One region of the Oikeobacillus pervagus genome, then DNA from elsewhere that is predicted to be linked to it. Evidence: riboswitches for the same ligand, from Rfam matches in the RefSeq annotation. Region 1 holds a riboswitch; each other region holds the start of a gene.
The links. A riboswitch is a leader RNA that binds a small molecule or an ion and turns the genes downstream of it on or off. The one in region 1 is predicted to bind S-adenosylmethionine.
Positions count from the first base shown of each region.

Region 2: it holds a riboswitch for S-adenosylmethionine, as region 1 does, so the genes downstream of both, J2S13_RS11445 (methionine ABC transporter ATP-binding protein) here and J2S13_RS06195 (methionine biosynthesis PLP-dependent protein) in region 1, are expected to answer to the same signal.
Region 3: it holds a riboswitch for S-adenosylmethionine, as region 1 does, so the genes downstream of both, J2S13_RS02960 (O-acetylhomoserine aminocarboxypropyltransferase/cysteine synthase family protein) here and J2S13_RS06195 (methionine biosynthesis PLP-dependent protein) in region 1, are expected to answer to the same signal.
Region 4: it holds a riboswitch for S-adenosylmethionine, as region 1 does, so the genes downstream of both, J2S13_RS08675 (Na+/H+ antiporter NhaC family protein) here and J2S13_RS06195 (methionine biosynthesis PLP-dependent protein) in region 1, are expected to answer to the same signal.

Region 1 is NZ_JAUSUC010000011.1:69,564-73,051, forward strand. It holds gene metC (cystathionine beta-lyase) at 1-707, opposite strand, end outside; gene J2S13_RS06195 (methionine biosynthesis PLP-dependent protein) at 714-1,820, opposite strand; SAM riboswitch class I at 1,889-1,998, opposite strand; gene J2S13_RS06200 (ABC transporter substrate-binding protein) at 2,063-3,085, opposite strand; gene J2S13_RS06205 (ABC transporter permease) at 3,172-3,488, opposite strand, start outside.
Region 2 is NZ_JAUSUC010000030.1:213-3,700, reverse strand. It holds gene J2S13_RS11450 (methionine ABC transporter permease) at 1-570, opposite strand, end outside; gene J2S13_RS11445 (methionine ABC transporter ATP-binding protein) at 560-1,591, opposite strand; SAM riboswitch class I at 1,828-1,928, opposite strand; gene J2S13_RS11440 (glycerophosphodiester phosphodiesterase family protein) at 2,122-3,120, shown strand.
Region 3 is NZ_JAUSUC010000005.1:3,737-7,224, forward strand. It holds gene J2S13_RS02955 (Ger(x)C family spore germination C-terminal domain-containing protein) at 1-316, shown strand, start outside; gene J2S13_RS02960 (O-acetylhomoserine aminocarboxypropyltransferase/cysteine synthase family protein) at 550-1,857, opposite strand; SAM riboswitch class I at 1,982-2,097, opposite strand; gene J2S13_RS02965 (competence/damage-inducible protein A) at 2,231-3,463, opposite strand.
Region 4 is NZ_JAUSUC010000018.1:40,842-44,329, reverse strand. It holds gene J2S13_RS08685 (1,4-dihydroxy-2-naphthoate polyprenyltransferase) at 1-506, shown strand, start outside; gene J2S13_RS08680 (manganese-dependent inorganic pyrophosphatase) at 631-1,563, shown strand; SAM riboswitch class I at 1,786-1,893, shown strand; gene J2S13_RS08675 (Na+/H+ antiporter NhaC family protein) at 2,022-3,314, shown strand; gene pepT (peptidase T) at 3,327-3,488, opposite strand, start outside.

The DNA of each region.
Region 1 (3,488 bases):
CCTAATACTGCTCCGAAGGCATTTTGTAATCCGTATAATTGTTGGGCTAATCCTTCATCCTTCGCAACGGCCAATCCAGCAAGTACGTCACTATGCCCCGCCAAAAATTTCGTCGCACTATGAAGAACAAGATCTACCCCTAAGTCTAGCGGTCGCTGTAAGGCAGGCGTTAAAAAGGTATTATCTAAAAAGGTGAGACATCCATTGGCTTTCGCTAATTTGGCGACCCCCTGTATATCGGTCACTTTGAGCAGTGGATTCGACGGTGTTTCCATGTAAATCACTTTTGTATTTTCTTGAATATTTGAAGCAACTGTGTCCAAATCCGTCATATCGACAAATGTATGTTCAATTCCGAAACGATTCAACACAGTGTTAATCATCCGGTACGTTCCACCATAAACATCTTCGGTAACAAGTACATGATCACCCTTTGAAAGAAGAAGAAATGCCGTAGAAATTGCTGCAATTCCAGATGAGAAAGCAAATCCTTTAACCCCTCCCTCAAGTTGGCTAATCATTTCTTCCAATGCCTCTCTTGTCGGATTTCCCGATCGGCTATAATCATACTTTCCAAACTGATCAAAATCTGGCTGATGAAATGTAGAAGCAAGCTGGATTGGAACACTTACCCCTCCTGTTTCCTTGTCAAATTTATGTTGGTTATGAAGCAATTGAGTTTGAAATGTATACGATTGATGAGTCATTCTTCTTCACTCCTTCATTTTTTTAAACGCGTTTTGTAAATCCCTGATTAAATCTTCGGTTCCCTCCGTCCCAACAGAAAACCTTAACAACCGATTACAAACTCCATTAGCCAAACGTACTTCATAAGGCATATCCATATGGGTTTGTGTTGCCGGATAGGTGATAAAACTTTCTACTCCTCCTAAACTTTCTGCAAATGTAATCAGCTGTAAGTTTTGCAAAAATGGATTGACCCATTCTTCTTTCTGCAATCGAAAAGAAAGCATCCCACCGCGTCCCGGGTATAAAACATCTTTCACATCGTCACAACATCGTAAAAATTCACTTATTTTTTGAGCATTTTTTTCATGTTGAACCATTCGTAAACCTAATGTCTTCATTCCACGAATAAGAAGCCACGAATCAAATGGAGATAATACTGCACCAATTGAATTTTGATATTCTTTTAGTTTGGCCGAAAGTTCTTCCCCTTTAGTAACGACAAGTCCCGCAAGCACATCATTATGTCCCCCTAAATACTTTGTTGCACTATGAATCACAATGTCAGCTCCTGAAAAAATAGGCTGCTGAATAAAAGGAGTATAAAATGTATTATCCACAATCAATAACACCCCCTCTTCTCTTGCTACATGAGCGACCTCATCTAAGTTCACTTCTTGCATCATCGGATTAGTCGGAGATTCAACAAAAATAGCTTTCGTTTGGTTTGTGATCTTCTCCCTTGTCTTAGTTAAATCTTGAAAATCATCATAGACAAAAGATAGTCCATATTTTTTCCATCCCCGTTCAAAAAGGCGGTACGTTCCACCATAAAGATCCGCTGATACGATAAATTCATCACCAGAATCGAATAATGAAAGAACCGTTTGAATCGCCGCCATTCCTGAGCTAAATGCAAAGCCAGCATCTCCATGTTCTAAATCGGCAATGGCCTTTTCTAAAATGTCTCTAGTTGGATTTCCACTTCGAACATAATCATAGCCCGTCGACACCCCAATCCCTTCATGTCGATAAGCAGTAGAAAAGTAAACAGGTGGATTGACGGTTCCCGTAATGTTTTCACTTCTGTTTCCAATCTGAGTTAACTTTGTTTGAATGTCTTTAAAACCCATTTTCTCACCTCTAAGTAAAAATAAAAAAGCCTTCTGTAAGAAGAAGGCTTTTGTCAACAAGATTCCTCTTCTCATCTCTCGAACTAGGATTGTTCGCTGGATTTAGCACCATTGCTCTTTTAATTAGCCGGTTGCTGAAGCTTCATAGGGCCAGTCCCTCTGCCTCTCTTGATAAGAAAATATTAAATTTTCAAAAATTTCTGTCTTTCTATTAATTTAACGGATTGGTGGAGAAAATGCAATCATTTTTTTGTTACTTTTTTATTTTCTAAGAATTGTTTATCAATTAGTTCTGCAAATTTTGGCTGATCTTTTAAAAACTTAAGATCATAGGAAGAATCGGCAAATTGTTGAATAACATCTGCATTTACTTCAGATGTGTAATGAATTCTTTCCCAAGAACGGTCTACAATATCTTTCTCTAATTCTTGTTTTGTAATATCTTTAATAGTTTTTATGGCAATTTCTTTCGCTTCCTCTGGATTCTCATTAATAAATTGAATGGCTTCTTTATGAGCATCCACTATTTTTTTTACTAATGCTGAATCTTCTTTAATTAATTTTCCACTTGTAGCTAAAACGGAGTTAGGTAAAGTCGTGCCAAAAGAAATTTTATCACTGTCAACAATGACCTTTGCACCTACTTCTTTCACTAGCAAGGAAGCCCATGGTTCAGGAACGGAAGCAAAATCAACTTTTCCTGATTGAAACAACCCTGCATACTGTGCTGGATTTCCAGTAGTATGTTTCATCGTTCCACCGATTCGAGTAGATTTAAGACCGTAGTCCTTGGCAAATGTTTCAAATTGAACATCATGTGTACATCCAACCCCAGGAGTAATAAATGTCTTACCTGCTAGATCATCAACGGTTTGAATGCCACTTTTTTTACTTGCTACAACGACCGTTCCACCAGAAGATCCGCCTGCAATAATTTTCACATCGGCTCCATTCGCAAAATGATTCATCACTGGACCTGGTCCTACTAAACCTGCTGAAATATCCCCTGTCTTAAGGGCCGTCATAAAAGCACCGCCATCGGGAAATGTTTTATATTCAATAGTCACATCTTCCCCTAATACTTTTTCAAACAATCCTTTTTCCTTTGCAATCATTGCTGGAACATGGTCAATATTTGGGAAAAAGCCGATGACAACCTTTTTCTTGCCGTCGTCTGAACCTGAGCTTTTTTCCGAACTACAACCAGCTAGGACACCTGCTAGTAATAATAAGACTACCGCGAAAAAACTCATGAAATTTTTCATCATTTTATCCCCTTTCTTAACATTCTAATGGTAAAATCCCTACATTTGTCGGTTAATAACACATGAAGAAGATGCTTTAGCAACTATTAAGACGATGCTTGCTCTAATCCCCAACGTCTCATCACATTCTTTTCAACACGTTGGAAAAATAGTAAATCGACAATTGTACCAATAACTCCGATCAAGATCATCACCGCAATGACCAAGCTCATATTTCCAAAGTCTGAAGCGTATTTTAACGTGTATCCTAAACCAGGACCTGTACTTAAAATTTCCCCCGCCATTAAAGCTCTCCATGCGAATGCCCATGCAAGTCTTGCACCTGTTACCGCATACGGGATCGAAGCTGGAAATATAATTTTGATAAACAAATCAAATCCGGAAGAACCCATTGTTTGTGCGG
Region 2 (3,488 bases), on a different contig from region 1:
CACCAACATGGTCACCGTATCAAAGCGTTGATATCCATATGTAATAGCAAGGTCACCAAGTCCGCCCCCGCCGATTGCTCCGGCCATAGCAGATGCACCGACTAAACCAATGGTTGCAATCGTAAAAGCTAGGACAAGAGAGCCAAGAGCTTCTGGAATTAGGAATCGAACTATGATTTGTCCAGGCGTTGCTCCCATTGCTTCCGCTGCTTCAATTACACCTGGATCCACTTCAAGTAGAGAATTTTCTATTAATCTAGCAATATACGGCCCAGCATAAAACACTAGCGGCACGATTGTAGCAGTCGTCCCAATCGATGTCCCCACAAGAAATCTAGTGATCGGAATAATCGCGACCATTAAAATGATAAAGGGGATGGAACGGAAAATATTGATAATTCCACTTAGTACATTGAAAACGAGCAAATTCTCTAGTAAATGACCTTTCCGGGTTACAACGAGCAGGACCCCGAGTGGCAACCCAAGAACGGCCGAAAATAAAAGTGAGAAGGACACCATTTGAACGGTTTCAATCAATGCTTCTGTGATTTGCTCTGAATTAACTAGCATGTGTGATCACTTCCTTTATCGTTATTTGTTCATTGTTGATATACATTAACGCTCGGTTGATTTCATTATTCGATCCTTGAAATTCGACAATTAAGTTTCCAAATGAAGTTCCTTGGAGTTCCGTGATATTTCCAAAAAGAACATTGATATGGATATCGAATTTTTTGGAAAGGGTTGATAATAATGGGCGACCTGCTGAGTTTCCAACAAAATTAATTCGAAATATGTTCTGTGCTCCAGCATTTTTTTGGATGGTTTCTTTAATGGAATCGGGAATTTGGTCATTCATGACGGTGCTGACAAAATTTCTAGCTGTCTTTGTTTTCGGTGATGAAAAAACGTCAAACACTGTCCCTTCCTCAATGATTTTTCCATTCTCCATGACAGCGACACGATGGCAAATATCCTTAATGACTGCCATCTCATGGGTAATGATTAGAATCGTAATGTTGTATTCCTGATTGATTTTTTTCAGAAGCTGTAAAATGGAACTAGTCGTCTGCGGATCAAGGGCTGAAGTCGCTTCATCACATAGCAGGATGGATGGCTGAGTAGCAAGTGCCCTAGCAATCCCAATCCGCTGTTTCTGACCACCTGATAGTTGGTCCGGATAACTATTGGCTTTATCTGAAAGCCCAACAAATTCAAGAAGTTCATATACTCGCTTCTTTATTTTCTCTTTCGGAACTTTAGCTAATACGAGCGGCATGGCCACATTCGCAAATACGGTTTTGGAATTTAAAAGATTAAAATGTTGAAACACCATCCCGATATTTCGTTTGACTTCGCGGATTTCCTTCGCAGATAAAGCGGTTAGATCATGACCGTCCACCAACACTTTCCCTGATGTTGGCTGCTCCAACCAGTTCACACATCGAAGTAAGGAACTTTTACCAGCACCACTAAACCCAATCACTCCGAAAATTTCACCGGCATTTATTTTTAAATTAATCCCATTTAATGCTTTCACCTGATTTCCACCACTGTTGTACACCTTATTTACATTTTGAAACTCAATCATATTGCTTCTCTCCTTTCAATGCTGTTGGGCCATCACACGTTTTTTCTTTGTTTTGGACAAATGAAGAAAACCTTTCAAGTAATCTAAAATAGATGATTTACTAAACAGATGTGAAAACTATGAATTAACTTACAGAAATCACCTTGGCGTTTAGAAGGGGAGTTGATACTTATTAGAACAACAAAAAACCCTCTTCTTGAAAAAAGAAGAGGGTAAAATGTATAAGACTAATCCTCTTCTTATCTTTCAAGCCTAGCTTGCTGGAATTGGCACGGTACAAAAAATGTCCGTTGCCGAGGTGTCATAGGGCCAGTCCCTCAACCTCTCTGGATAAGAAGTATTTTCCGTATTCAATTGATAGTATGATGAATACATTACAACATTCAAAAAACAAAGTCAATGGAATTTTTCAAAAGAGTAGGATTTATCTAAAAAATGGTGAATATGTGTACTTTAAAACAACGAAGCCTGTTGGTACGATAAAGAATGTATGCTAAATTAAGTTTGTAATGAAAATGGTTGGAGGAATTATGAAGAAGTTCAAACGAAATATTAAAAGGTTTTTCTTATTTTTATTTATTTTAATTGTGTTCATGTATCTAAATAATAGTTCTTTCCTTACTAAGTCTAGGAATGAATCTCCTATATTATTGGCACATAGAGGAATGGCACAAACCTTCCCAATGGAGGGAATTGCCAATGATACATGTACGGCTAAAAGGATTTATAAACCAGAACATCCTTTTTTGGAGAACACGATTCCCTCGATGGAAGCCGCCTTTAAAGCAGGTGCCGACATTGTAGAATTAGATATAAAGCCTACGAAAGATGGGCAATTCGCTATCTTTCATGACTGGACTCTAGATTGCCGGACAGAGGCAGAGGGAATGGTTCAGGACTATACAATGGCAGAACTAAAAAAACTGGATGTTGGCTACGGATATACAGCTGATCATGGAAAAACTTATCCCTTTCGCGGGAAAGGAGTGGGGCTGATGCCTTCCCTAGATGAGGTATTAGAATATTTCCCAGAGGAGTCATTCCTAATCCATATCAAGAGTGCCGAACCGACAGAAGGCATTCAACTGGCAAAACACCTTTCGAAACTCCCTGAAAAACGTTTAAATCAGTTAACCGTTTACGGAGATGATCAACCTATCCATACATTGAAAAAACAATTACCCAACCTTAGAGTCATGTCAATGGCCACGTTAAAGAGTTGTTTACTTCCTTATCTAGGGATAGGGTGGACAGGTATGATTCCATCCGCGTGTGAGAACACCCAACTGCATATCCCAGAAAAATACGCACCATTATTATGGGGATTTCCTAATAAGTTCTTGAATCGTATGGAAAGCGTAAATACTCGTGTAATACTAGTCGCAGGTGACGGAGGATGGTCGGAAGGTTTTGATCAAAAACAAGATTTAAAACGACTTCCCGAAAATTACACGGGTGGTATTTGGACGAATCGTATTGATGTGATTGCTCCAATTATTGAAAAAAAATCAGAGCCATTAAAACAATGAGAGATTTAAGTTTAAAAAGAGTTGATTTCTTATGATAGAGGAAATCAACTCTTTTGATATTTTCTTAGGATGCAAGAAAAGTGGCAACTCTATTAGGAAAAGATCAATATAATAGAGGAATACATTGCAATGGACATCGTAAAAATATTTAATCTTCATATATAATATAGTTTGGCTTATATCAGGCAACTTGTTTCCTATATCCTAACTTCAATTACTAGAATCATAGTGATCAATTGACAAAGGGAATGTTAATGAAAAGAAATTCAAAAAAGTTGTTGACTTCTATGAATAAACTTTATATAATGAAACTTGTCACTGAGACACCAACAAAAAAACTTCTAAAAAAGATATTGACAAAATATAAT
Region 3 (3,488 bases), on a different contig from region 1:
GGATATGATCGGACTACAAACCCATCTACATAAATATCATTATAAAAAATGGGAAAAACTAAAAAACGATTGGACAACTGGAGAACAATTATTTTCAAAAAGTCAAGTAGATCTTGAGGTTGAGGGTGTTTTAAGATATGGTGGTGCCATTTTAAACAAAAAAATGAAAGGAGTCATTGATATGGACATTCTTCTAAAGTTCCTTGGATTCATCCCTCCCTATTTAATTATTGGGGCAACTGTACTCTCTTTCATGGTACCAATGATTTGTATAAAAGTAAACGAAAAATTTCGACAATTGTTTAACCCTACTTAATCCAAAGGGTTATATCAGGGGAAACAAAAAATCGCAAAAATTTCAAAGCAAGATAAAGTGAAACTTCATCCCCCACTGAATGTTAGTTGACCTTATCGGACCTTTTGGGGCCGTAATCCTCCACCTATCTTCTTTGTTTCCAAATCATTTTGGAGTGGCCCGTTAAGGCGGGTTAAAGTTGTTTTTCAATTAAAAAGGGACCTCCTAATTAAACTGGAGTCCCTTTTTAATTATTATGCTTCTACTTTATCAAAAGCGATCCCTGTTGCTTTTTCAATCGCCTGATTTAAATCGGCAATTAAGTCTTTTGGTGATTCAAGTCCAATGGATAAACGAATTAATTCTTCCGTTACTCCTGAAGCTTTCAACTCTTCACTACTTAATTGTTGGTGTGTAGTGGATGCTGGATGAATAATTAATGATTTTCCGTCCCCTACATTAGCAACATGTGACCATAATTGAATATTGTCGATCAATTTTTTACCCGCTTCACGGCCACCTTTAATTCCAAATACAACTATCGAGCCGAAACTATCTCTTAAATATTTTTTCCCTAATTCATGTGAAGGGTGATTTTCCAAACTAGGATGTGACACCCATTCAACAGCCGAATGATTTTGTAAGTAATCAACGAGGACTTTTGTATTTTCAGCATGTTTTTGAATGCGTAGATGTAATGTTTCTAATCCTTGAAGTAATAAAAAGGCACTGTGTGCGCTCATGGACGGACCAAAGTCACGCAATAGTTGAACACGTAATTTAATCGCAAAAGCAGGACCTTCAATTTCAGCATACTTTATGCCATGATAAGAATGATCCGGCTCAGTAAATCCTGGGAACCTTTCACTATTCCAATTAAATTTTCCACTATCTACGACGACTCCACCAATGACGGTACCATGACCACTTATCCATTTTGTTGCGGAATGTACAATAATATCTGCTCCCCATTCAATTGGGTTCGCCACATAAGGAGAAGCAAAAGTATTGTCCACAATGAGTGGAATCCCATTTTCATGCGCAATATTGGCAATTTTCTCTACATCAAGAACATTCAAACTTGGATTTCCAATAATTTCCCCGTAAAGAGCTTTCGTTTTTGGTGTAATCGCTTTTCGATAGTTTTCTGGATCTGTTCCATCCACAAATTTCACATTGATCCCATAGCGTGGTAAAGTTGTGGCAAATAAATTATATGTACCACCATATAGGCTAGAATCTGCCACAATTTCATCGCCTGCATGAGCAAGATTTAAAATAGAAAAAGCAATAGCTGCCATTCCTGAAGATAAAGCAACCGCCGCAGCGCCACCTTCTAATAAAGCAACTCTTTTTTCAAATACATCAACCGTAGGGTTCATTATTCTTGAATAAATATTCCCCGGTTTTTCTAGACCAAATAATGCTTTAGCATGGTCTGTATCTTCGAATACGTAAGATGTTGTTTCATAAATTGGAACAGCACGAGATCCCGTTGTCGGATCAGGGATTTGCCCTCCATGTAATAAAATCGTTTCTAAATCCCAATTTTCTTTTGTCATTTTAAATTCCTCCCTTTCTTTTTAACTATCTTATAAGAATCCCTAAATACGATGATAATAAGAGGATTTTAATAAAATTAAAACCCTCTTCACTGAAAGAAGAGGGCGTGTATACACGATTCCTCTCTTATCTTTCAGATCCTTTCTGACCTGTAGGACTTAGCACCTTTTCAAGTAATTTGCCACCTGATGGTTGCCGGGCTTCTTCGGGCCTATTCCCTCCGCCACTCTAGATAAGAGTCAAAATATTCTTTTAGTTTTTACCCTTGAGGAAAGTATAGAATATTCCTTCTACTTTCGTCAATCCCTTTTTCGAAAAAATACATAAAATCGATCGGAATTAACGCACTTCATCCTTTTCTTCATTGATTTTTTATAATAATTGAAGGACATAATGACATCCGTATTTAACCGTGCGTTTCCGAATCCCATTTCTACTACCAACAAGTTGCAATAGAAAAGCTTTTGTTTCTGATCCCTTTTCAGCTAGCCCAATCCAGACCGTCCCTGGTTTCTTCCCTTCTAACGAATCGGGCCCTGCAACACCTGTGAAACTAATCCCATAATCGGTTCCAAATTGGGTCATTACGTTTTCGGCTAGTTCTTTCGCACATTGCTCACTTACTGCACCGAATGTATGAAGTGTTTCATTGGCCACTCCTAGAATTTGTTCTTTTACTTTATTGGAATAGCAAACGATGCCACCTTTGAAAATTTCACTCGTACCTGAAAAAGAGGTTAATTCACTTTGAAATAATCCACCCGTTAAGCTTTCAGCACAAGCAATCGTCTTCTTTTGTTCTTTTAAAAGTTTGACCATTTCCTCCATAATGCTAGACTGATCATATCCATAAAAATAACTACCTACTCGCTCCATTATTTTTTCTTCTACTCGCTGAATCAAATCTTCTGCCTTTGCATTTGGTGAATTTTTTGCTGTAATGCGGATCGTCACTTCTCCGTCTCCAGCAAGTGGGGCAATAGTAGGGTTGTTCTGCAAAAGAATTAGATCTTCTAAATCAGTTTCAAGCTGCGACTCCCCGATTCCGAAAAAACGCAATACTTTGGATTCAATTTTTTCAACTTGACCAATTAATTGCATTAATAGTGGTTTTCCAAATGAAAGAAACATGGGTTGCATTTCCTTTGGTGGCCCTGGTAGTAACATGTAGGAATTTGTTTCTGTTTTCAAGAACATTCCTGGGGCCATGCCATTTCGATTGGGTAAAACCGTAGAATCTTCCATGACAAGTGCTTGTTTCTTATTATTCTCCGTCATTTTTAACTTCGTTTTTTCAAAAAAAATTTGAATACTCTCTAAAGCTTCTTCATCATATATCAGCTGTTTCTTTACATGGTTGGCGATCGTTTCCTTTGTTAAATCATCCTTGGTTGGTCCAAGACCACCGGTAAAAATAAGCAAGTCTGCTCGTTTTTCTGCCTCTTTGATGACCTGCAAGAGCCGATCTGCATTATCCCCTACAGCTGTATGCCGAAAAACATCAACTCCTATTTCCGCAAGATGATTCGAAAGAAATTGCGCATTTGAATTCACAATTTGGCCAAGCAAAAGTTCTGTTCCAACAGCTATTATTTCTGCATTCATACTACTCCTCCTTGACATAAAGGGG
Region 4 (3,488 bases), on a different contig from region 1:
CAGGAGGACCACTGCCAATTGCCTATACGCCTTTTGGTGAATTATTTTCTGGGTTATGTATGGGTTCTGTCTTTATATTAATTGCTTTTTATATTCAAACAGGTTCGGTTACGACTGAGAGTATTCTTCTATCTGTCCCCATCGGAATTTTAGTAGGGGCGATTAATTTATCCAATAATATTCGTGATATTGAGGAGGATACATTAGGTGGTCGAAATACATTGGCGATTCTTGTAGGGAGAAAAGGGGCTATTTATATATTAGGCGCTATGTTTGCCGTCTCTTATATTTGGATGATTGGGCTTGTAGTGACAGGAGTCGTGAGCCCGTGGCTGCTACTCGTTCTCCTTAGCTTTCCAAAACCCGTACAAGCTTTAAAAGGCTTCTTTAATGAGGTGCAGTCCCCTTTACAAGTAATCCTAGCGATGAAAGCGACAGCCCAAACCAATACAATCTTTGGTATTCTTTTGTCCATCGGCCTATGCATTAGTTATATCATTCAATAAAATAGTGCTAGGTATCACCCAAAAAATGGATGGTGCCTGGCACCTTGTCAAATTCATGGAATTCTGGAAAAATAGAGTTTGACTATACTAACCAAAATCTATGAGAAAAAGAGGGAGTTGGACCATGAGCAAAACACTGATTTTTGGACATAAAAATCCTGATACTGATTCTATTTGTTCTGTTATTGCCTATGAAAAATTGAAAAGTGAATTAGGAATTGAAGTAGAAGCGGTTCGCCTAGGTGAAGTAAACCAAGAAACCCAATATGCATTGGACTATTTCAAAGTGGACGCACCTCGACTTGTTCAAACCGTTGCGAATGAAGTTGACCAAGTCATTCTGATTGACCATAATGAATTCCAACAAAGTGCAGATGACATCGAAAAAGTTCGAATTTTGGAAGTAATTGATCATCACCGTATTGCGAATTTCCAAACAGGCGATCCTTTATATTACCGTGCAGAACCAGTTGGCTGTTCGGCAACCATTTTAAATAAAATTTATAAGGAAAAAAATGTACAAGTGAAAAAAGAGATTGCTGGATTAATGCTATCAGCGATTATTTCTGACACTCTTTTATTCAAATCTCCAACATGTACAGATGAAGATGTAGCAGCTGCAAAAGAATTAGCAGCCATTGCTGGAGTAGATGCCGAAAAATATGGCCTTGATATGTTAAAAGCAGGAGCAGATTTGAAAGATAAGACAGCGAAAGAATTAATCGGCCTAGATGCAAAGGAGTTCCAAATGGGTGATTCCAAAGTAGAAATTGCACAAGTTAATGCTGTCGATGTTAATGAAATTTTAGCCCGTCAAGAGGAGCTAGAAACAACATTGACAGAAGTGATTTCTGAAAAACAACTAGATTTATTCCTGCTTGTTGTAACCGATATTTTAAATAGTAATTCAACGGCCTTAGCTCTTGGTGAAAAAGCATCAGCTGTAGAAAAGGCATATAATGTATCCCTGGATCAAAATAAAGCATTATTAGAGGGCGTTGTTTCACGTAAAAAACAAATTGTTCCCGTATTAACAGATGTCCTTTCCAACATGTAATATAAAATAGTTCTAAAAAACGCCTGACTCCTTTTCACATATTTGAAAGGGACGGGCATTTTTTGTCTCTAAAATTGGAAAATAATCCCTCATTATAAAATTATTTTTATTCCTTTTTATCCCCCATAAAATACATCCATTCAAATTCTTATCTATAGGTTGCGAAAATATCGAAATTACTGTATCCTTTATATTACTTTATAAATGAGAATATGGATAATCTTCTTATCAAGAGAGATGGAGGGACTGGCCCGATGAAATCTCGGCAGCGGACTCAAGTTTAGAGTGCTGTGCCAAATCCAGCGAGCAGAAATGCTTGGTAGATAAGAGGAGTGTTTTATAAAAAATTATAAGACCTCTTCTTGAAACATTGGCAAGAAGTGGTCTTTTTTGTATAGAGAAAAGACTAAGTCCATTTCTTCATTATGAAAAAAATTTGTGAGGTGATCATCTTGAGTGTGGACAAAAAGGGAAATCCGTGGGCTTTATTTCCGTTTCTCGTTTTTTTAACCCTATTTATCGGGTCCGGAATCATTACGGGTGATTTTTACAGTTTTCCAGTAATCGTGGCCATTGCTATTTCGGCTGCAGTGGCATTAGCGATGAATCATAAAGAGTCCTTTTATAAGAAGGTGGATGTTTTCTGCCGTGGGGCAGGGAATACAAATATTATGTTAATGGTGATGATCTTCCTTTTGGCTGGGGCTTTTTCTGAAGTCGCCAAAGGGATGGGAGCGGTCGATTCCACTGTGAATCTAGCATTATCTGTTGTCCCGCAAAACTTGTTAATGGTCGGAATGTTCATTATCGCTTGCTTTATTTCCTTATCCATGGGAACATCGATGGGAACGATTGTGGCGTTAGCTCCTATTGGGGTTGGAATTAGTGAGCAAACCGATATTTCACTAGCACTCTCAATGGCAACGGTCATTGGTGGGTCAATGTTTGGCGATAATCTTTCATTTATTTCTGATACAACGATTGCTGCTGTTCGTACTCAAAATACGAAAATGAAAGATAAATTTAAGGTAAACTTTTGGATTGTCTTGCCCGCAGCGATCGTCACTTGTGTGATACTTGGACTCTTAACGATGGGTCAACATGCGGAAATTACACAGCATTCTTATGACTGGGTGAAAATTTTACCTTATTTATGTGTACTGATCACCGCTTTAATTGGGATCAACGTCCTTCTCGTCCTATCGATTGGGATCATATTTGCAGGGGTTGTAGGCTTAGTAGATGGAAGTTATCAAGTCATGAGTGTCATTCAGCAAGTTGGGGAAGGGATGGCCGGAATGTATGAAATCGCCTTCCTAGCTATTCTGATTGCTGGGATGGTGGAAGTGATCCGGCATAATGGCGGAATTGACTTCATCCTTTATGCGGTGACGAAAAATATTAAATCGAAAAAAGGGGCAGAATTTAGCATAGCAAGTTTAATTGGATTGACTGATTTATCAACGGCTAATAACACAATTTCAATTATTATTGCGGGTCCACTTGTTAAAAATATTGCAGATCAATATGATATTGACCCACGAAAATCGGCTAGTTTATTAGACATTTTTTCATGCAGTATCCAAGGATTAATCCCGTACGGAGCACAATTACTTGTAGCGGCGGAAATCGCCAAAATTTCACCTGTTAGCCTATTGCCATATTCCTACTATCCAATTTTAATTGGGATTTGTGGGGTCATCGCGATCCTGATCGGATATCCGAAATTTTCAACACAAGGAAACAAGTAAAAGCAGCGGATTTTATTTCCCGCTGCTTGCTTTACTTTCTGTTAGTTTAATGATTTCAACGACGACATTTGTAGCCTTGATCATATTATCGACAGAAATATATTCAAATCGACCGTGGAAGTTTTCCCCACCTGTAAAAATATTCGGTGTCGGCAGTCCCATATAAGAAAGCTG